3 regions of the Aneurinibacillus sp. UBA3580 genome follow, and region 1 is predicted to be linked to each of the others. Evidence: riboswitches for the same ligand, from Rfam matches in the RefSeq annotation. Region 1 holds a riboswitch; each other region holds the start of a gene.
What was found. Region 1 has a riboswitch for cyclic di-AMP ahead of B2899_RS15910 (APC family permease). Riboswitches for the same ligand answer to the same signal wherever they lie in the genome.
Positions count from the first base shown of each region.

Region 2: it holds a riboswitch for cyclic di-AMP, as region 1 does, so the genes downstream of both, B2899_RS01105 (hypothetical protein) here and B2899_RS15910 (APC family permease) in region 1, are expected to answer to the same signal.
Region 3: it holds a riboswitch for cyclic di-AMP, as region 1 does, so the genes downstream of both, B2899_RS12200 (C40 family peptidase) here and B2899_RS15910 (APC family permease) in region 1, are expected to answer to the same signal.

Region 1 covers NZ_DFMZ01000114.1:14,789-22,598, reverse strand. Annotated here, with positions in the region: gene B2899_RS15945 (aldehyde dehydrogenase family protein) at 1-764, shown strand, start outside; gene B2899_RS15940 (sigma-54 interaction domain-containing protein) at 807-2,462, shown strand; gene B2899_RS15935 (hypothetical protein) at 2,464-2,721, shown strand; gene B2899_RS15930 (hypothetical protein) at 2,743-2,868, shown strand; gene B2899_RS15925 (hypothetical protein) at 2,939-3,601, shown strand; gene B2899_RS15920 (hypothetical protein) at 3,658-4,209, opposite strand; gene B2899_RS15915 (hypothetical protein) at 4,229-4,432, opposite strand; cyclic di-AMP (ydaO/yuaA leader) riboswitch at 4,816-4,970, shown strand; gene B2899_RS15910 (APC family permease) at 5,210-7,027, shown strand; gene B2899_RS15905 (methyl-accepting chemotaxis protein) at 7,593-7,810, opposite strand, start outside.
Region 2 covers NZ_DFMZ01000006.1:5,836-13,645, reverse strand. Annotated here, with positions in the region: gene B2899_RS01120 (aldehyde dehydrogenase family protein) at 1-1,212, opposite strand, end outside; gene B2899_RS01115 (DUF1444 family protein) at 1,401-2,285, opposite strand; gene B2899_RS01110 (hypothetical protein) at 2,296-3,507, opposite strand; cyclic di-AMP (ydaO/yuaA leader) riboswitch at 3,678-3,806, shown strand; gene B2899_RS01105 (hypothetical protein) at 3,809-4,162, shown strand; gene yhfH (protein YhfH) at 4,412-4,552, shown strand; T-box leader at 4,657-4,875, shown strand; gene trpS (tryptophan--tRNA ligase) at 4,919-5,902, shown strand; gene B2899_RS01090 (enoyl-CoA hydratase-related protein) at 6,157-6,954, opposite strand; gene B2899_RS01085 (DUF533 domain-containing protein) at 7,044-7,505, opposite strand; gene B2899_RS01080 (YvrJ family protein) at 7,672-7,810, opposite strand, start outside.
Region 3 covers NZ_DFMZ01000081.1:2,924-10,733, forward strand. Annotated here, with positions in the region: gene B2899_RS12180 (YheC/YheD family protein) at 1-575, shown strand, start outside; gene B2899_RS12185 (YheC/YheD family protein) at 575-1,675, shown strand; gene B2899_RS12190 (YheC/YheD family protein) at 1,672-2,964, shown strand; gene B2899_RS12195 (YheC/YheD family protein) at 3,089-4,180, shown strand; cyclic di-AMP (ydaO/yuaA leader) riboswitch at 4,338-4,480, shown strand; gene B2899_RS12200 (C40 family peptidase) at 4,487-5,017, shown strand; gene B2899_RS12205 (hypothetical protein) at 5,103-5,759, opposite strand; gene nhaC (Na+/H+ antiporter NhaC) at 5,938-7,335, shown strand; gene B2899_RS12215 (PQQ-dependent sugar dehydrogenase) at 7,384-7,810, opposite strand, start outside.

The sequences.
Region 1 (7,810 bases):
TGAAAATGATTACGTTCACCGGCAGCCCGGAAGTCGGCAAAACAATCCGTTCTAAAGCGGGATTGAAGCGTGTCGTACTTGAGCTCGGTTCTAACTCCGGCTTGATCATTGACGAAGGATTCGATATTGACCGGATTATCAAACGAACGGTAACAGGCGCGTTCACATTCATGGGACAGGTATGTATTTCCCTGCAACGCATCTACGTGCACCGCTCCCTGTATAATGAGTTTGTAGAGAAATTCGTTGCGGAAACACAGAATCTACGTATCGGTGACCCGCAGGACGAGACAACCGACATTGCGGCGCTGATTTCACAAAAAGACGTCGACCGCATCGCCTCCTGGATTGAAGAAGCCGAAGCCCTCGGCGCGAAGGTATTGACCGGCGGCACGGAAGGCAACCTTGTTAAACCGACCGTTCTCGTTGACGTACCGCCGCATGCGAAAGTAAGCTGCCAGGAAACGTTCGCACCGGTCGTCATTATCAGCCCGTTTGATTCATTCGACGAAGCGATCGACGCGGTAAACGACTCCCGCTACGGACTTCAGGCCGGTGTATACACCGATAATATTGAGCGTGCATTCCACGCGGCTGAACGTCTGGAAGTAGGCGGTGTAATGATTAATGACTTCCCGACATTCCGTGTCGACCAAATGCCTTATGGCGGCGTGAAAGAAAGCGGCGTGGGACGTGAAGGCATCAAGTACGCGACCGAAGAAATGACCGAAATGAAGCTTGTCTGCTTCAACCGCAATAAATAATATGGCCGTATAAATCCGCGCCTTACGATAAGGAGGCGCCTCATGCAAGCGGATATCGATATCGCATCGTTTCTCACCAGCTTCTCGATCGGATTCTGTTATCTGAATGAAGAAACATTCGCATATAACAAGCTGATCGAGAGGTGGTTTTTCGAGCAGGGCATAACGCCTACCGATCTATCCGTCCGCCTGCGAAAATGGGCGGCGGACGGTGATTTTCTTCAGCGAATGGACGGCTTTCTTTGGGAAGGAAGACTGCTGGCAGAACCGCACGGGTTTGCCTGGCTCATCTTTCCATGGGAGACCAAAGAAAGCCATGTCGCTGCGGAATATGAACATCTGTACGCGGAACTAAAAAGCGTATTCGCTGCGGCCTATGACGAAATTTTTGTTACCGACGGCGAAGGATATACCGTTCGGGTAAACGGGGCCTGTGAACGCAACTACGGATTGACCGCCGAGCAGATGGTCGGCAAACACGTCACCGAGCTGGTAGCTCAGGGGATTTTCTCCCCTTCTGCGACGCTCGACGTCATAAAACAACGCAAGCAAATCAACCTCGTGCAGCAGACACAGAACGGACGCAGGCTGCTGGTGACGGCCACCCCTGTTTTCACACAGGACGGCCAGTTGATTCGCGTCGTCAGCAATTCGCGCGATATTACTGAGCTATTAAATCTGCGCGAACAGCTCGACCAGTTGCAAGAGCGTGTAGAGACGTATGAAGAAACTTTGCAACTGCGAGAGGAAGCATCCGGCATAAAACTCACTGTGCGCAGCTCTTCAATGCTTGCCGTGCTATCCAAAATCGAAAAAGTCGCGAAGGTAGACAGTACGGTGCTGCTGCTCGGAGAATCGGGTGTGGGAAAAACGCACCTTGCCCGCTACCTGCACAACATGAGTCCACGCAAACAGGAACCTTTTCTCTCTGTGAACTGCAGCGCTCTTCCCGAATCTCTCATCGAGTCCGAGCTGTTCGGATACGAACGCGGAGCGTTTTCCGGTGCGCATGAGAAAGGAAAAAAAGGGCTGTTCGAAGCTGCAAACGGAGGCACACTGTTTCTGGACGAAATCGGGGAATTGCCGCTTTCGATGCAAGCTAAACTGCTGAACGTACTGCAGGAGAAACAGTTTTTCCGCATTGGCGGCACGACTCCGATTCAAGTGGATGTACGCATTGTCGCGGCCACCAATCAAGATTTGAAAAAGAAAGTGGAAGAGAAAACCTTCCGCAACGATTTATATTACCGGCTGAATGTCATTCCGATTACGATTCCGCCGCTCAGGGAACGACAGGAAGACATCGTACCGCTTGCCATCCGTTTTCTCGAAGAGTTTAAAGAGACGTATGGCATCGAGAAGAAACTCAGCTATACGGCCGCGGAAGAGCTGCGGCGTGCGCAATGGCCGGGCAACATTCGGGAGCTGCGCAACTTCCTGGAGCGGATTGTGGTAACGGCGGATGAAGACGTCATTACAGCGGAACATATCACGCGTGCGCTCTACGATGACGAAGAAGCACCGCCGCCTGAGCCGGAAGAAGGAATGACGCTGAAAGACCAGCTTGAACGCTATGAAGGTCAGATTATACGCCGGGCGTATGAAGAGTGCGGAAGCACGTACAAGCTGGCGGAGATGCTCGGCATAAGCCAGTCCAGCGCAATGCGCAAAGTCAATAAATATGTAAAGGAACTGTGAGATGCTGATCACGATATACGGGACGCAAGCCACAGAGACAATGGATTTCCACCTGGACCGCCCGCATACCGTTGGCGCCATTCTCGAGATTCTGTTGACCATTCATCCCTGGTTTTGTCAGGCGCTGCCGCCTGAGCGGGACAGGTCCACACTGGAGACAGTTTTATCCATCCGAACTCCCGCCAATCGCTCACTTACTCTTGACGATACTGTCACAAATGACACGGAGCTTGAAATTCACTTTCATGATATGATATAAGCAGATCATAAGAGGAAGTGAATGGATGTGTTCGAGTTTTTCTATCGCAGACGCAACAACCAGCCTATGTATTATTTCATGATCGGAGCGCTGGTTACAGGTATTGTAATGATGGGTTTAGGGTTCTGGTATATGGTAAGATTGTAGAAATCCCCTGTTGCATGTGAAACAGGGGTATTTCTCTGTGTGGAATTTATACAATAATGAGGGATGAGAAATGAATATTATTCTCTGGGGTTTTGCAACCGTTTTATCCGGCTATTTCGCCTATAGTATTCTGCGTCAATGGCTCGCCAAACGAAAACCCAGCCATCTGGCATGGTTTATCGGCTTCTTCTTTTATTTCTTTAGCGCGTTGGGCAGTACACTGTCATACCTTATCGGCTGGGAATCTACAATGTACCGTATCTGGTATGTAGCGGCAGCGTCTCTTGTGGCATTTCTCGGCGCAGGCCAGCTGTATTTTACGGTAAAGCCAAAGTTGGCGCATACTTTTCTTCTGCTGATGGGCGTGCTTACTATCAGTATGTTTGTCAAAGTGTTTAATTCTTCTCTTCACCTTGAGCAGTTGGCACTGCACGGCGAAGAGATTGGCGGAACCGCGCTGCCGCGCGAAGTGCGTCTGTATTCGCCACTGCTGACCATTCCGGGTAGTTTTGCACTTATCATCGGTTCTTTTTATACATTTTTCCGCCGTCATTCCAAGGCCGGTCTCTGGATCGGCGTCGGCTCGCTGATCATCGCCATGGGTGGCACATTGACCCGATTCGGCTTGACAGACATCCTGCCGATTGCCAACAGCATCGGCATTACACTGATTTTCTATGGTTATTCACTCGCAGCTAAACCAAAGACAGCACTGCTGCAGCAGCAAGCATAGTAACACTCCCCATCAAAAAAAGTCCTTCACCGCATTCTGCGCATGAAGGGCTTTCGTTATCTGCTCAATTCGTCGTTCGCCAATCGGCGCAGCGAAAGAACGGTATGCTCTACAATATTGAACAGGTCGTCGATATTATCTTCGTTGATTTTCCGGCCAAAATCAAGCGTCACCGTATTACGGTACACGATAGGGCTTCCTTCGGAAAAAGCTTGATAAACAAAGGATAACTCCTGGGTAATGCGTGGACGGTAGGACCAGATTGTATCAAGGATTTCTTTTATTTCTACGCAGCGGGCCATGTCATCCATGTTCATAGCGAACACGACGCGAAGCGTACAGCCGAATTTTCTCTCCACCGTCTCCGGAATTTCAAGAATTTCACCCGCCAGATCGGCCGTACCGGCTGAAAGCACAAGCCGGGTGGTAATCGCTGCTCCTTCCTCCTGTCTGCGGTCCCGAAACCCGATTGCGTATTCACGGGACATTGCCGCTAACTCTACGCGATCGCTGCGCGATGTAACCAGGATGTCTCCGGCAAAATCCAAATCATATACCGCGCTTTCCAGCGCTACTTTAATGTTTTCGAAGATAGTCGGATCGAACACAAAAGTCTCTCCTATCGGCTTACTTCTGCTTGCTCAGCTTTTTCATCCTGCGCCGTTCTTCGTCCTCTAACGCATTTTTGGCGGCGATAGCATCATAATCAACTTTCAGGTTACCGCGCGCCGTTTGCACGATGGCCGTAATAATTCCGCCGAAGAAGACGATCAGAATAATGACACCGGTAATGAATAACATAATCATTCCGGGACTAGAAAACATAACCAAAAGTAACCTCTCCTTTTCTAAGATTCATTTTTATTATTATAACCTATTTTCTATCTTACTTAGAGTGTTTTTCACTCCCAAGCAAAAACCCGGCACTCAGCCGGGTCGCTTTTTTTAACTTACTCTCATTTCTTTACTCTGTTCTCATAAGACCAGTGACCAATTTATGAAGTGTTTCGAAATAATGTTTTTGGGAAAATATATAAAAGGCAGATTAAAAACGAGAAAAGTAAGAAAGAAACTAGTTAACAAGAGATAAATGAAGAAAAGTAAGACATACTATACATTTTTATATGTTAAGATTATTTTTTGATTGTAATGGTTCTTTACAACTGCATTTCTTGAGGAGTAATATTAATTTCATCAAATTAACAACCCAACAAATTCCGAAATCGCTGAGTCCCTTTCATAAGGGAACGGGGGAACCAATCGTGGTTTATCAAAGAAGCCGCATGGGGTGAATCTCGAATGATCGAGTAGGGTGACTCTTACATCCGAATCCGTCAGCTAACCTCGTAAGCGTATCAAGAGAGGCAACCCATATCGTGTGTATGACATAGTTTATTTGACTATGCCCAAAAGCCGCGAGAGAGTTCCTTCTCGTTAGGCTTTTTTTGTTGCCTTTTTTTGATGTATCTAAAGTAAAAACAGAAAACGAAGTAAAGAGAAGGAGGGTTCACAAACATTGAAACCGCGATAAACACATTGTAAACTATGTGTTTTTTGAATTTTTTTCGTAAATCAGGGAAAACTACCTAAAATGTCCTGGAGGGAATTATGGTAACGAGATTAAAACGATTTTTAATCGGGAGACCGATGAAATCAGATGAGCTCGGAGAAGAAAAATTAAATAAATTAAAAGCACTCGCTGTACTTTCTTCGGATGCTTTATCTTCTGTGGCATACGGAACAGAACAAATTCTTCTCGTATTAATCGCCATGGGTACAGTAGCATTATGGTATTCCATCCCTATTTCATTTGGTGTTCTTGCTCTTTTAACGATCCTCATTTTGTCTTATCGCCAAACGATCTATACGTATACAACAGGCGGTGGGGCGTATATTGTGGCAAAAGACAATTTAGGAACCTACACAGGGCTGGTTGCTGGGGGTTCTTTGCTGGTGGATTATATCTTAACCGTGGCGGTAAGCACCTCAGCTTCTACTGATGCTATTACATCAGCTTTTCCAGTTCTGCATGAGCATCGTGTCATGATTGCGCTCTTGATGATTTTAACGTTAACGATTTTAAATTTACGTGGAATTACAGAATCTGCAACGATTTTAATGTATCCCGTTTATCTGTTTGTTGTCGCTATTCTTCTCCTGATTATCGGCGGTGCGTATCAATGGGTGACAGGCAATGTCCATGCTCAGACTCCCACTTATGGAGCTGCCGTTCCAGGCATTACGTTATTCCTATTATTAAGAGCATTTAGTTCAGGTTGTTCAGCATTGACAGGGGTAGAAGCGGTATCCAATGCGATTCCTAATTTTAAAGAACCAGCTCCCAGAAATGCTGCAATGACGCTTATTATGATGGGAATTATCCTTGGCGTCATGTTCATGGGCATTAGCCTTCTAGCGTATGCATATGGCATCGCTCCTGCCGCAGAAGAAACGGTCGTATCTCAAATTGCATCAGCCGTATTTGGACGGGGAATTATGTATTACTTTATTCAGGCTGTAACAGCACTCATTTTGTTTTTGGCTGCCAATACTGCTTTTGCTGCCTTCCCTTTGCTTGCGTTTATGTTAGCGAAAGATCGTTTCTTACCCAATATGTTTATGGTTCGAGGAGACCGGCTTGGGTTTTCAAATGGCATCATTTTCTTGGGTATTCTTTCAGCACTCTTGGTTATTGCTTTTGGAGGGGAAACTGAAAATCTAATCCCATTATATGCTCTTGGTGTATTTATCCCTTTTACGTTGTCACAAGCAGGAATGATGAAGCGGTGGATTACGAAAAAACCACCAGGATGGTTTCCCCCTTTTCTTATTAATACTCTCGGAATGCTGACGACCCTTACCATTTGCCTTATTTTCTTGATTACAAAATTCTCACATGTATGGACGATTTTCTTGTTCTTACCCGCTGTTATTTTTATATTCCTGAAAATTAACCAGCATTATCGGGATTTGGCTGACGAACTGCGTCTTGACATCGCAACAGACAAGCCTCGACCAAAAGGGAGTGTTATTGTTATTCCTGTTGCTGGTATTACACAGGTTGTTCGAAATACCATTAGCTATGCTCAATCACTGTCAGATGATATCATAGCCGTTTATGTTGGTTTTGATGAAGAGTCCATTAAAAAAATGGAGAAAAAATGGGAAGAGTGGAATCCAGGTGTACGCCTGATTGTTCTGCGTTCTCATTACCGTAGTATTGTAAGACCTTTATTTAAGTTTATTGACACGGTGGAGTGGAAAAAGGCAGAGACGGACCACGTGACAGTTATGATCCCACAGTTTATTACAAAGCGTTGGTGGCATAATTTGCTGCACAACCAAACAAGCCTATTGTTACGTGCCTATTTATTTGCACGACAAGATGTAAAAATTGCTACGGTACCCTATCGTTTAAAAAAATAAAATTGAACACCTTAAAAATTTCATCTTAACCAAAAAACTGTCCTACTAATTACAGGGCAGTTTTTCTTTATTTAAAGTGTCACGTTCTATAATAAATTTATAATCTCAATAAAAAGGTCAGTTTTCTTATTTAGCTAATGGGAATCAATAGCTAAATAAAACAATAATACTTACGAAAAGAGCTTAGAAATAAAATGGCCCGGCATACGCCGGGTTACTTCCTATCTGGTTTCCAATTGAAATGATAATCTGGCTCCGGTTCTTTCACCAGGAGCTTTCTTTCTTCCACTCGAACATTTAGCAGGCCGCTATGTATGTGTATGCTTCTCACCAGATCGTCCGGAAGTATGATTCTGCCGTTCCCATCGACTTTAGATATGTACACTTTCTTTTCTCTGTGCATCTCTTTCACCTTCCTTTTTATTCCATGTTATAACATAAGGAATATAAAGGAAAATGTTTTTGTACATTAATGCGCATCCGATAATATTCCTTATGCAAAAAAGCAGTTCCTTTAGAAGACTTAGAACTGCTTTTTTAGTGTAGCTATATTTACTGTAGGGGATTAAACCTTAAACTTGGTCACTTCATTTTGTAATTCCTGGGCAAGCTTACTTAGAGAATCTGCAGAAGCTGTAATTTCCTCCATCGATGCCAGCTGTTCTTCAGAGGCTGCAGCGACTGCCTGTGTGTTCATTGATATATCTGTCGAAATACGTGTAATCTGGTCTATAGAGGCTGTCAACTGTTCTGTACTTGCGGATATTTCTTCTGTTGCTGCTG
Region 2 (7,810 bases), on a different contig from region 1:
CACCGGACCGAAAATTTCTTCCTGGGCGATCGTCATATCATCCGATACTTCCGAGAACACCGTCGGCGTCACAAAATAACCCTGTGCAAGCGTCTCATCCTCCCGCACGGCAGAGATTATCTGTGCCCCTTCTTTTTGTCCGATATCGATATAATCGGTTACCCGATTGTACTGCTCTACCGACACAAGAGGTCCCATCTCGGTGTCCGGTAACAGGCCATTGCCCACTTTAATTTTCTCTGCATGAGATACCATATCACTTAGTACATTATCGTACACTTTTTTGTGTACATACAAGCGTGAACCCGCGCAGCATACTTGTCCCTGATTGAAGAAAATACCGCTCAACGCTCCTGGAATCGCCCGGGACATGTCCGCATCCGGAAGAATAATATTCGGCGACTTGCCGCCCAGCTCCAAGGAAATTTTCTTCAATGTTCCTGCCGCTTTCTGCATAATCAGTCGTCCTACTTCAGTCGAGCCGGTAAACGCAATCTTATCTACATCATAATGTTCGACGAGCGGCTGTCCCGCCGTTTCGCCGAATCCAGGCACGATATTGACCACGCCTTCCGGAAATCCGGCTTCCATAATAAGCTCTCCTAAGCGGAGGGCCGATAGCGGTGTCTGCTCTGCCGGCTTCAATACTACAGTGTTACCGCAGGCGAGTGCCGCGCCCAACTTCCATGCCGCCATAAGCAGCGGGAAGTTCCACGGGATAATCTGGCCGACTACGCCGACCGGCTCCCGTTTCGTATAATTGAAATAATTCGGTACGGAAACCGGAATGGTCTGTCCGTAAATCTTCGTTGCCCAGCCTGCGTAGTAACGGAAATGATCCACTGTTAGCGGGACATCCCCATTGCTCGTTTCCCGAATTGGCTTTCCGTTATCCAGCGTTTCCAATTGCGCCAATTCCTCTGCATTTTGTTCAATCAAATCGGCCAGACGATACAGCAATTGTCCGCGCTGTGACGGACTAATTTTGCTCCATGGGCCGCTAAGAGCCGCTCTCGCTGCTTTTACCGCTCTGTCAATATCCTCTGCATCGCCTTCGGCCACCTGGCACAATACTTCCTTCGTGGCCGGGTTGATCGTCGCGAACGTCTTGCCGCTCGCAGCTTCCACCCATTGACCGCCTATCAACATTTTCTTTGGCTCTTTGAGGAACTTTTCAACATTGGGATGTAACGATGGCGAAGCTAGCTGCATGAACAAATGCCTCCTTTAATTTTTAATATGCCAATCCATCACCTACTATATATGAAGGCGCTCGCAAAATAAATAGTTTTTTTAAGAAAATATAGAATATTCTTTCGATATTTTATTACAAATAACGACAATGAAAGCCGGCATTTTTCGAATAAGAAAAATGTCGGCTCTCTATCGTGCTATTTTGGTTATTGCTCCGGTGGACGCTTTTTTCTGCCTCCATGGCTCGGATATTTATGGCGGGGTTTCGGATTGCGCATCACCATGTACGGTTCAAGCTCTCCGTCCTCATACATAAACGGAATTGGGGAAATGGGAATGTTGCCCCGCATCGAGAAATCAACCGCGATTTGTGCCAGCATATATGCGCCTTTGGCATCCGCCAGATCAGCGACGATAAGTACGTCTTGATGCGGAAGCGCTACGCCCATCTTACCCTTCACTTTCTGGCGCATCCAGGAGAGTAAATTAGGATTCAGTACACGGCTGGCACTGTAACTGTCATCTGCTGCAAAGAAATAGAACACATTATCCCCCACCTGATCCTGCTTTGGTACACTGTCAAGCCGGATTAGATTGGTGACAGCAGTGTTATGCAGCTCGTCTTCCTTCATGCCTGCTTCCGCAAGCATCTCCCGCGTCACCAGCGTATAGCTCATCTGCAAATCGAGCGCGTACAATATCGCCGTTTCCGCCGTATGCTCACGCCATACAATATTCTTCTTTTCCTCTCCCCCAAGAAAAGACGGATGACGAAGCACCGGGTACAGGCGTGCCTCACTGCCACGTAGTGTATGCTTCTGCGTCGCTTCGCGGGCGGTCAGGACCACCTTTTTCACAAAGTCCTGTATCCACTGCTCCTTCTCCGACTCATGCCGCTCTACTTTAGCAAACAGAGGCGCAAGTTTTACATTCAGGCCTCCGTCCCGCTTCTTGGGGTGAAACAGCGTAACAGAGGCTCGCTGGTCGTCTCCGCTCTCTATCCGCCAATCGTCCGGAAGTGAGTTCCGCAGTGATTCTATAACCTTTTGATACGTCTCTTTTTGTAATTCGTCTCTTTTATTTTCTTCCATTGTATCTCCTTTACGTCTGAAAAAGCTTCTGTTCGAATTCTTGAATAACCTGGCTGGCATCTTCCCCTGTCCAATCCGCGAGCCGGGCAAGGGCGGTCTGGATAAATTCGATGAATTCATCCAGCTCTTCGGCGTCATATACCACTTCGTCGCCCTCCATACGGGATGTCACCACCATCGATGTAACAAACCGTGTCATCGGAACGTATTCATCATTGAGAAAATAAAACACATACGGGTACTGCTCCACCAGGCGGCTGGCCCATGCGTTAACCCCCTCATCCCCCATGACATCCTCAAGCTCACCGGAAAAACCGTAAAACGAAAACACCAGACCGCCTCTCTTCTCGCGGATGCGCTTTGGATCTGACAGGATATCATCAAAAAAAGCAGCCAGTTTTGTAATATCTTCCTTCTCCACTTCTTCGCGCGACACTTGAAGCGGCGTAATATGGGCAAACTCGTCCTCTTCCGCTTCAGGCCGGGCTTCAGGTTCCGCATTATTGAGTTCTGCGCTGTCTAATCCGTATCCATGCTCAGCAGACGACAGCGTATCCTCATCCTCTAAACGCTGTGACATCGTGTCCAGCCACCGTTCAAAGCGGATAAAATCCTCTTTCTTCAGTTCCCAGCCAATCGCTTCGGCGAACATGCCCACAACCCGGCGTGCATCCCACCCGAGCGCCTCACACGTATCATAAATCATGACCAGACGGCTCTGCACGAATGTATGCTGTTTCTCCGGCTGCACAGGTAACACATACGTCCGGTAAATTCTGGCCGTTTCTTCATCTGTCCAATCAAAAAACGCAGTGGCATCATATGTCTCCCGCTCAGCGCCCTCGATATATTTTCCGATACGCTTGCCGAAGAATTCGTCAGTCTCCGCCGCCAGATCCGGCGAAAGGCGAAGCTGCAGGCGACCCTCACCGCGCAGCCCCCGTTCAATTTGCTCCAGAATTTCTTCGATAAGGCGAAAGATTTGTTTATAGCTATGGTGCTCAATTTTATCGCGCGTAATGACATACGTGTACGGTTCGGCACGTCGTTCTTCCAACACTTTCTCTTCCACGGCAACACCTGATACGGAATCCGCCCCTTTTGCCTCTTCCGCTTCCATTGTATCTTCCATTAGCTCCATCTCTGGCCGTTCTGTCGCCTCTTCACGCTCTTCCTCGTTTTTCCGTCCCGCAAACATTCTGCGCAGGAATTGTCTTACCATGATTTAACTCCTCCTGTTGCCTTTTCCTACGTATTCGACACTCTTTTTATGTTTTCCTACCCTATTGTAAGGGTAAAATGACAGCAGGAAAAGCATCCAAAGCACGTATCTGGCGTGCGCTAAAAATCTAATTGACAATCTGCTCTCTTGTGCCTTATGATGATTCAATCATGATTCAATCGCCGAATCCGTAAGGAGCGGGGGACCCACGTAGTAGGGGTGAATCACCTCTGGTGTAGGGCATTCAACCTTATGCCCGAACCCGTCAGCTAACCTCGTAGGCAAAATAAGGAGAGGAATTATGGTTAGCTTTTTCAGGAATGTGTTAAAAAAAGAAGCCAAGCCAAAAACATTAATTGAATTACAAACAGATGCAAAGAAGTGTTTAAGCGGCTTAACAGGCAAAAAAGTGACCGTAAAGGTAGAGACAAAGCAGGAGAAAAAAGAAATTAAAGGAATTCTCAAGAAAGTGTCTGCTGAAATTATGGGCACGCAGCATCAATGCCTGCATTTCTGTCTTGACATCAATACGCAGAGTATCGGGACGCTGGAAGTAAGCTCCGTTTACGAGGACGATGACCAGGTCATTGTGCTGTGTGAGCCAGACCACGCAAAGCCAGGACACTACAACAAAATCATTACAGTTACGAAATAAGAATATTGACACCCCGCCTCTCTAAAAGGTTGGGGTGTTTATTTTTTTGTGCCTTTGCGGCAATAAACAGGTAACGGTTTAGAGCCAAGGGGCGCTCTGTTTTCATGTAAAAATATAAAATTTTTAGTATTTCAAAGAAATTCGGAGAATAACGGAGTATTTGCGATGTAGCAACTACTTTATAATATAACAGTAATTTGTAACATAATATCTGTTATATTACAATGATAAAAAAAGGAGGCGTCAACGATGATTCCAGTATCTGAGTTCTATAACAACCTTCCAAAAAAAACATGTGCCCGCTGCGGTGTTGTATTATCTGAACAAGCCGAATCGTACAAGTCCGAGTGTGAAGATTGCCATAATAAAAACGATAACTATCCCGCTTAATTTACAATTCCAGGGGAATTTATGGAAAGCTTCATAAGCATGATGTGATGTAATCACTTGAAAACCATGGTCGTTTTGTATTATCATTATTTTCAATTCAAATAGTAAAAGCAATGATGAAGATAAGTAGGCGGAACGAGGCGTCGCAGAGAGCCGGGGGCGGTGGAAGCCCGGTACGTACTCCCCGCACGAATGGACTTCTGAGCTCCCTGTTGAACGCGAATGCCAGTAGACAGAGGCGGGTTCCCTCCGTTATGCGGGAAGAAAGCGAGCCGGCAAAATGCCGGTTAATTAGGGTGGCACCACGGTCCCTCGTCCCTTGCGGATGGGGGATTTTTTTATTTTACATAAGAGGAGTGGACAGGTATGAAACAAATTTTTTCCGGCGTACAGCCGAGCGGAAGCTTTACGCTGGGCAACTATATCGGAGCAATGAAACGCTTTGTTGATTTACAGGAGGAAGGCAATTGCATTTACTCTATCGTCAACCTTCACTCGCTGACCGTACCAAAGGAAGCGAGCGAACTGCGTGATTATACGATGCAGCTTGCCGCCATGTATTTGAGCATTGGTATCGACCCGAAAAAATCGATCCTGTTTATTCAGTCCCAGGTACCCGAGCATGCCGAACTCGGCTGGCTGATGCAGTGCACCGGCTATATCGGAGAGCTGGAGCGCATGACACAGTACAAGGACAAATCTGCGGGGAAAGCGGTTGTGACGGGAGGTCTGTTAACGTATCCGGCGCTTATGGCGGCGGACATCTTGCTCTATAATACGACACATGTGCCAGTCGGCGAAGACCAGAAACAGCATCTCGAATTTACGCGGGATATGGCGGAACGCTTTAACAAAAAGTACGGCGAAACTTTTGTTATTCCTGAGCCGATGATTCAAGAATTCGGCGGCCGGATCATGTCGCTTGACGATCCGACCAAAAAAATGAGCAAAAGTAATCCAAATGCAGGCAGCTACATCGCGCTGCTGGACGAGCCGAATGTCATCACAAAGAAGATTAAGCGTGCCGTTACTGATTCGGAAGGCACTGTACGTTACGACAAGGAAAACAAACCTGCCGTCAGCAATCTGCTGACTATTTATTCGGCCTGCACCGGCGAAACTATCGAGACGATCGTACAGCGTTATGAAGGCCGCGGCTACGGCGATTTCAAAAAGGATCTCGCTGAAGTAGTAGTCGACACTCTCACGCCAATTCAGGAAAAATACAAACAGTGGATCGACAGCCCGGAATTAATTACCATCCTGAAAGACGGCGCGGAACGTGCCCGGACAATCGCTTCCGCTACCATGGATAAAGTCCGTAAAAACATGGGATTAGTCACGTTTTAAAAAGCACAACCACCATGCTTTTCAGCCGCAACCCCGACATGAAAATCGTGGGAAGGGCGGCTGACTTTTGGGGGACGAAAGGAAAGGAAAGGAAAGAGGGGAAAGAATGAGGAGAGGATTTCAATGTAGAAAAAGGTGAACGCCTTTTTCTACCCTGGCTCTCCTTTCCTCGTTCTCTCCTTCTTTCCTCACGATTTTCACAGAAAAAAGGCCTGCCTATATCGAACAATAAGCAGGCCTCTTATCTTATCCATTTATTCTCCCTTAAACTCCGGCTTACGCTTTTCGCTGAAGGCATTGAGCGCTTCGATGCGATCCTTTGTCGGGATGATGACTTCATACGCTTTCGTTTCGATTTTCAGGCCGGTCTTTAAATCAGCTTCCATGCCGTAGTTTATCGCATATTTCGCCTGCATGACAGCCAGCGGGCCGTTTTGCATAATCTCTTCCGCCAGTCCGCGGCATTTCGGAAGAAGGTCTTCACGCGTCGTCACGCCGTTTAAAATTCCCAATTTCTCCGCTGTAACAGCATCAATTCTGCGCCCAGTAAAAATAAGTTCCTTCGCTTTGCCTTTGCCAATTAAGCGCGGCAAACGCTGTGTGCCGCCAGCGCCCGGAATAATCGCCAGGCTTACTTCCGTCAGCCCCATTTTAGCCGAATCTACCGCGTAGCGGAAATCGCATGCCAAAGCCATCTCGAACCCACCGCCGAAGCAGAATCCGTTAATCGCGGCAATCGTCGGCTGCGGCAATTCTTCCACCATATCAAATACGGAACGAATCTTATGAATAAACTGGCGTACCTGCGCTTCGCTCATCGTTCGTCTTTCTTTCAAGTCTGCGCCCGTGCTAAAAGAACGATCACCCGCACCTGTAAAAATGACGGCACGAATTCCTTTATCAAAACGGATTTGGTCAAGAATGCCTTCTAACTGCGTCAGTACTTCGTAATCAAAGCAATTTAGCTCATCCGGACGATTCAGCGTCACATACGCCAGATGTCCTTCTTTCTCGAATAAAACTTTGGTCTTCGCCGCTACTTCGTTACCCATACATTCGCCTCCACTTTTTCTACAGTTTGCCACTCTCCCCTGCAGAATCAATTCGACAAATGTATGCGTTTTCCTCCTATTTAAATCACTCAGGAAGAGACTTTCTTGTTCTTGAGCGGTTGCACGGTTCTCACGATGGTTTCCCAGCGTGCTAACCAATTGATGCCTTCCATTACCCATGTTTCAATCTCTTTTATCTTACTGTCAATAAGACCGAGCGCCCTCCCAATCAAATAAACCATCGTGACTTCTTCCTGTGCAATCTCTTTGTCCAGCGTAGCCAATTTAAACATTTTGCGGACAAGCATCATTTTTTCCGGCTCACTCAAGTACGGGCTTACCTCACGCGCCAGGTCTTCCGGATTTTTCGGGTTCTCTAAATCATCATGAAACACCTGACGTTCCCGCACGGTGAAAATATCAAGATTCACCTGACGGAAAATCCGTTCCATTTCCTCATCATCTAAGTATCCGTCCGCCTGAGCCACACAGATCAACAGTCGGATTTCGTATAGTTTCGGATGGCTTGCTGCATCCGTTCCTTCTTTCATTTAACCCGTGCTCCTTTCTTGAAAACGCTTTATTGTTATCATTATAACATTTTTATTTATGATAATTGTTATGAAAATCGTAACGTTTATACAAAATTTATACACGATCATATTCAGCCGTATGAGCAAAAAGCGGTCCCGCTCATAAATACAGGACCGCTTTTTTTCACTCCTTTACGGAATGGATGGTTTGCGCAAGCTGGGCAATGGATGTCGTAAGCTGTTCGAGCCTGGCTTCAATCCGTACAAGCAGGTACAGCGTAATCGCGACCGGAAATCCCACATTTGAAATGAAGGCCACCCAT
Region 3 (7,810 bases), on a different contig from region 1:
TGGGGACGCTGCACCAGATGCTGCGCTCTCGCATAGGTAAGCAGCAATATTTAATGCAGCAGGGATTACATCTTATCAAAATGCGGGGAGGTATTGTGGATTTTCGCGCGCTTGTGCAAAAAAACCGATACGGCGAGTGGAGCATCACATCCGTGGTGGGACGAAGCGCACCCACAAGCAAAAGTATCGTCTCCAACGTGGCGCGCGGCGGGACCATGCTTCCGCTGGGCGGGGCGCTGACGGCGGCCGGGTTTCCTCCGATGACACGCAATATGGTTGCCGCTTCCATCCGGAAGCATGCACTACTCATCGCCCGACTATTCGAGAAATGTGTGGAAGGCCATTATGCGGAACTCGGCATCGATTTAGGTGTTGAGAAAAGCGGCAAAGTATGGCTGCTTGAAATCAACTCCAAGCCTTCCAAAACAAACAATGCCCTGGCGAATGCCGGCAAAGGGTCGCGACCTTCTGTCATTCGACTGGTTGACTACTGTTTTTACCGGAGCGGCTTTATTCCGTCCGCTCCCAAAAAAACGCCGCAAGCCAAGCGACGTCCAAGAAGGAGGTCATCATAATGAAAAAAAACCCTTCGGGTTATTTGGGCATTCTAGCCACCCCAAGTACTAAATATCAACCTTTTCCCGACAAAACGTTCTTTGCATTCTTGACCCAGGCAGGAAGAAAAATCGGGCTGCCGGTATACGTCATTTTACCTACAAACATCAATTTCACGACAAAAACGGTCATGGCATACCGATATACCCCTCAGAAAAAATGGGTAAAAATTCGCTTGCCTTTCCCGACACTAATCTACGACCGTCTGTCCAACCGTAAAAAATACGAAGCGCAAATCAAAGGATTGAAAGCAAATCCTTCCATTACGTTTCTTGGACATGTGCTGGGCGACAAGCTTAAGAACCACAACCATCTTATCCAGCATCCCGGCATCGCCGCCCACATGCCCGCCACTGAACTCATTACATCCATGCAGGTAATTAAAGATCTGCTCAACAATTATGAAGCGGTTGTCGTAAAACCAATGCGCAACTCGCTCGGTATCGGTGTAATGAGAGTTATATCTAAAAACAATGTCCACCGTGTCGATGGTCGGAACTTTAAAAATAAAATTTTTCACCGCACGTTTCCCAGCCGGACAGCACTGCTATTATGGCTACGCAATCAATTCAAGGTGAAAATGATCGCCCAACCGTATCTTCAACTCTCGACTCCAGACGGTATTCCATTCGACATCCGCGTACTTGTGCAGAAAACCGGCAAAGGCGAATGGGGAGAAACAGGCCGCGCCGTACGCGCCGGTGTTAAAAATGGCCTCACGTCTAACTTATGCGGGGGAGGCAAGGCGTACTCGTATGAATCTTTCCTTCGTAAATACTTTAGCGAAGAGCAAATGGTAAAGATTAATCAGGAAATTGATTTTATCGTCAAAGAACTGCCTCCGTTCCTCGAAGGAAGGCATGGGCGCCTGGTCGAATTGGGTATCGATATTGGAGTCGACCGCTGGGGTCAGGTATGGTTGATTGAAGTAAACTCCAAACCCGGGCGCGCTTCCTTCCGTCAGATTGAAGAAGGGAAACATTTTCGGGATGTACGACTTAATCCGCTGCGCTACGCGTATTATCTCTGGCAAAATCGCTCAAAGTCGGTGACTTCATGAGTACGCTCGCGACAGGATGGGTGTCCATTCACCCCTTACACCGAACATGGCGCCTTCACCTCTCCGCGAGCAAAACGCCGCATCCACTTCTTTCCCGAAAGAAAGTTCGCCTGCGGTTCGGTTCCTGGGAAAAAACGATGCTTGTAACACGCAAACGGCCCAATCTGTATTCCATCAAAGCAAAAGTACGCATTCGTTCTCACCAGAACCATTTTACGATAGGACCTCTCGTCGGCATTCTTACTGTGGCAGGAGGCGGACTGTTTCGCGGAGTTCAAAGCAACTTTATTGATATTATCGAAGCAGGCCGGAGGATAGGCGCACTCGTATACGTCGTCCCGATAGAAAATATCAACTGGAAAACGCGTACCGTACAGGGCTATCTGTACCATCGACATGGAAAGAAATGGATAAAAGAAAGGCTGCCGCTGCCGCACGTTCTCTATAACCGCATCCCTAACCGTGCATCGGAAGAGCAAAAGCATGTAAAGATTGCGCTGGCACAACTTTCGAACATGCGCAACCTCACACTATACAATCCTCATTTCTTCAATAAACAGCAGCTATATGCCGCTCTACAGCGCGACTCGGGCGTCCTGCCCTATTTGCCGTGTACCGTACCGCTTTCTTCGAAAAATATACTTTATGAGATGCTGTCTTCTTATCCGTTCGTATATGTCAAACCGGTAAACGGTATGGCAGGTCAAGGCATTTACCGCGTACAGCGAAAGCCTACAGGCGGCTATCTGATACAATACCAGGAACGAAAAAAAACGGTAAGCAAACCATTTTCTACAAAGGAAGAAGTCTGGATGTATCTCTCATCCCGAATCAAACAGCCATACATTATACAGCAGGGTATCGACCTGGCCACATTCAACAACAAACTGTTCGATGTCCGTCTGCTGGCGCAAAAAAACGGCCGCGGCGAATGGGATGTAACCGGTATGGGGATCCGGTTGGCGGGATCCGGCAAAATTACAACCCATGTACCGCGCGGCGGATCGGTACAATCGCCTGAAGAAGTCCTTACAGCCGCATTTCCGCACTATTCACCGGAAAACATACTCATATCGATTCATCATATGGCGCTGCGCATCGCTCGCTCGCTTGAAAAAGAATGGCCTGCACTCGGTGAAGTATCGATGGACATTGGCATCGATAAAACCACACGCATCTGGTTTATCGAAGCAAACGCTAAACCGGGCAAGTTTGACGAACCGCATATTCGTAAATTATCATTGCGGCGCATCGTAGAATACGCCCAGCATCAGGCAAACTTTTATTGATACGGGAGAGACCCGACATTCCCATTCATAAAGTTTCTCCCTTACGTTTGCCTGTATACGAGATGCTCCCGGAAAATCTATGTTCCGGGTTGGAGGAGGAGACTAAAGAAAAGAGTGAGATAATATGAACATACAGCGTCCACTTGTCGGAGTGTTGACATATCGTAACGGGAATTTCATAGCAGGTAAAACATACCTCACGCGCCTTGCTCTCACCGCTGAAACGCATAACTGTGGACTCATCGTCTACTCCCCCGCTGACATCGATGAAAACAAGGGAATTGTATACGGCTTCGTGTATGATATAAAAACCAAAGTATGGAGAAGAAAAAAAACGCACCTGCCGCATATCGTATACGACCGTTTCAGCAATATGTTGCCTGAGGTATTCAAAAAATATGCGGCATATCGCAGCGCAAGCCGTCTAACCTATTTAAACAACCGTTTTGCTCATAAATGGAACGCTCACCGATTTCTAAGCCAGGACCAACACATTGCCCCCTACCTGCCGGACACCGTATTAATGCAGCGTGGTGCACTGCAGCGCATGATTCGAAAGCACCCTATTCTCTACGTAAAGCCGGTAAACGGTTCAGGAGGCAAAGGCATCCTGCGCATTCGTCATAATGGAAATATATTTGAGATGGTCGGCCGCGATCGACAGAATAACATTATCCGTAATATCATGCGAACGTGCCCTGCTACCGAGCGGTTTTTACTAACGTGGTGCCAGCGGCAAGGACGCACATTCATTCTGCAGCAGGGTCTTGCACTCTCCTTGCTGCCCAACAGCATATGCGATAGCCGGGTGCTCGTTCAAAAAAATGAGCAGGATGAATGGATGATAACGGGCATGGTGGGCAAACAATCCCCTCAGCAATTCGTTACCTCTAACCTGCAAAGTGGCGGGCGTGCTATCGGACTTGAAGAATTGCTCGGTTATCGCTTTTCTGTAAAGGAAGTTTCGCGCATTCTGGACGAGATTAGGCGGGTCAGTCTTCTTCTGCCCCGGCATATCGAATCAAAGTTCGGCAATTTCATAGAATTTGGCATTGATATTGGCATTGATACAAAAGGCCGAGTCTGGATTATCGAGGTCAATACCAAGCCAAACCGGGAACTGTTTCGCCTGGCCGGTCAACTTGATGTTTATCAAACATCGATCGAAATGCCTATTCGTGTCGCTGCTCACCGGCTTCTTACAACAAATTTCTAAATCCATAATCACAGACACATAGCCCCTGTTCGCTTTTTTGGCGAACAGGGGCTATGTGTCATTCCACCTAGAAATGAAAATAAAGGAAATGATGCCATCTATCTGCTAATGCCCTTCTCTCTCATTTACGTTACCGTTTATAGAGAATAAAAAATAACAACAACAAACGCCTAATCCAGATAATACAGAATCTGGAACGGGGGAACCAAGCAAATGGGGTGAAATCGCGCTTTTATGCGCGGTCGGGCGCCTTTCGACCGAACCCGTCAGCTAACCTCGTCGGCTAAAGAGAGAGGGAGAAGTTACATGAAAAAAGGTTTCAAAGCTCTTACTACAGGATTATTAGCAGGCAGTATGCTGCTCGGCGGCCTGGCGGCTGGTCCGGGACAAGCTGAAGCAGCTATGGTATCCGCAAAATTCGGCACAACGGTAAATGTGGCAAATGAAAACCGTGTCATTGACAATATCATCCGTACCGGCAAAAGCCTGATGGGCGGCAAGGCGCAGTACAGCCACAATTATGTTCCCGGAAAATACATGGATTGCTCACAATTTATATACTATATTTTCAAGAAAAATGGTATTGACATTCATACACGCGACGATGATCGTCAGGTAAAACTGGGTAGCTATGTACCGAAGAGCAAGCTGCAAAAAGGCGACTTAATTTTCTATAGCACAAAGAAAAACAAATGGGACATTACCCACGTAAGCATGTACATCGGCAACGGCAAAGTGCTGCACATGGCAAACACGAAATACGATGTGACCATCAGCAACCTGAACAGTTCCTGGCACCAAAAATATTATGTAACGGCCAGACGTGTAATCAAGTAATATTTGATTCAATCCCCGTTTCTCTCCTAAGTATAAACGCAAGAGGGAAATTGTATTCGATCCAAACAAAGGCGGAGTGGAAATTTCACTCCGCCTTCTGTTGATTCAACTCTTGCAAGTAAACCATAATTTCTTCAATATTATCCCCCAGTGTCCAGCCTTTCTCTTGAAATATCGCCCTGTATTTGCGGTGAAACGGTTCGGCCTCGTCCCGGATCATCCGCTGCCTTGCGGACAGCTGTTTGCGTTCTTCTTCTGATAACCTTTCTTCAACTGCGTCACAAATGAACGAGCGGCAAATGCTCGTTTTGAAATGCGGATTCAGACCGCATCCCTTGCCGTCGACAAAAAATTGGCACACCGCATACGCCAATCGTTCATCCACCGCCTGATAAGCCGTATGCGGTGACTGTCGCAGCCGCTCGTACCGTTCCGCCGGAGATTCTGACTCTCCTGGCCCTCGGCTATAGAACAGCGGATGAATGAATGCTCCCGCTACAATTTCGTATTCATATATGGTATTGCGCGGGTTACGGTACAGCTGTTCCATGAAAAAGTCCGTCTCACCCGCTGCTATCATTTTATATATCTCAAATAAAGTAAACACCGGTTCATACGCACAGCATCCAATATGCGGCAACTCCTCCGATCGCCGCTGAAAGTGCGGGTCCGGACAGTTCCGGCATACCGTCGACAGCAACTGATTGCTTTTAGCGTCCCATTTTATTGTTCCATATTTCATCTTCTTATCCTCATTTTTTCGTTTTTTCTTTCTTTAATTATATCGTATCCTTTTCCCTACTCTTTGAAAATAATACTTTACAAACAAACTATTAATCTTGTATTCTTAAAAAGTCACTTTATCACTTAAAAGCAAACAAGCGTTTAAGTAATAAATTATATAAGGGGGGGAATCTACCGTGCGGGAAGAAACGACTACTCATCATTTTACAAAAGGCCAGGCGGTGCTGCTAACCGTGCTATTGCTTGGCATCATCGGCTCAATCATGATCGGGCTGAAAGCTCCACCGCACGTTCCTATCCTTTTGTGTCTGTTTCTGTTAATTCTTGTCGCCTTCTTCAAGAAAATCCCCTGGACAACAATCGAGCAGGGAATTATAGAAGGCGTGCGTCCCGGTTTAGTACCGATTTTTATCTTTCTGCTTATCGGTGCACTCATCGGGGTCTGGATGGCCAGCGGTACCGTGCCGACAATGATGGTATATGGCTTTCATCTCCTGTCCGCAAATTATTTTCTTGCCGCAGCGCTCTTACTCTCCGTCGTTGTCGGAACCTGTATCGGCAGCTCGCTCACCACAGCAGCTACCATCGGCGTCGCACTCATGGGCATGGGAGAAGCCATGGGAATCAACCCGGCCCTGACAGCGGGTGCAGTCGTCTCTGGAGCATTCTTCGGCGATAAAATGTCACCGTTATCCGATACAACAAATCTCGCCCCAACAATGGCCCGCGTTGATTTGTTTACGCATATTCGTCATATGCTCTGGACTACCGTCCCTGCGCTCCTGATCTCATTTGTGCTTTTCCTGTATCTCGGCGTCGGAAGCGCGGCACCCGATTCGGCGGCACAGGTAGAAAGCTTGCGCAAAGCGCTGATAGAGCACACGGCAATCCATCCGCTGGCTTTAATTCCGCCTATCCTGGTTTTTTTGCTTGCGATACGCCGTGTTCCGGCCATTCCGACACTGATGGCAGGTATTCTCTCCGGTATCGTGCTCGCATTCTGGCTGCAGCCGGGCATGACGGCAGGCCGGATGGCCGGCATCATCCAGGATGGTTTTGTCTCTAAGACCGGAATAAAAGCCGTCGATGCACTGCTGACACGTGGCGGCATGCAAAGCATGATGTTCTCTGTTTCACTAATTTTCCTGGCTCTCAGCATGGGCGGGCTGCTGTACCGGCTGGGAATTATCAATCGACTTATGGAGCTAATCCACGGCTTTATCGAGACAAGAGGACGACTGATCGCCTCCACCGCTTTCTCGTCCATCGGCATAAACATGCTGCTCGGTGAACAGTATCTGTCCATCATTTTGAGCGGTAACGCATTTATAAAACAATATGAGAAACTGGGGCTGGCGCGAAAAAATATGTCACGTGTACTCGAAGACGCCGGAACGGTCGTCAATCCACTCGTTCCATGGAGCGTGTGCGGCGTATTTCTTACCGGTGTGCTGGGCGTCTCGACCATCGACTATCTGCCTTTCGCGTTTTTCTGCCTGCTGTGTCCCGTACTGACCATACTGCTCGGATTTACCGGCATCGGCGTTCCGTATGAAACAGAAAAGAGGAGCTAATCACAGCTCCTCTTTATTTTATGAAGCAAGCAGTACAAAGATTAGAATTTAGAGACGAGGTTTCAAGCGGATAATCTTATCATCCCCGGAACGTTCCTTGCCTCGTCCATCCCGGTTATTCGTCATAAAATACAGTGAGCCGTCCGGACTTTCTGCAATATCACGAATCCGGCCAAATTCTCCGGGAAACAGGCTGTTCAGCGAGACTACTTTAATCGGATTCTCCCCATCCAGCTCGGCCTTCCAGATTTGTTCGCCCCGCAGGTTGGCCGCAAGCAATTGTCCTTTCCATCGCCCCTGTTGTATAAACACGATTCCCGAGGGGGCCCAGGTCTGCTCGCCGCTGTGTAGCAGAGGGCGCTTCTTGCCTTCTTCTGTTTTATCTCCTTCAATAACCGGCCATCCATAATTGGCGCCCGGTTCAATCAAATTCAGTTCGTCATGAGCGGACTGGCCGTGCTCGACACTATAGAGC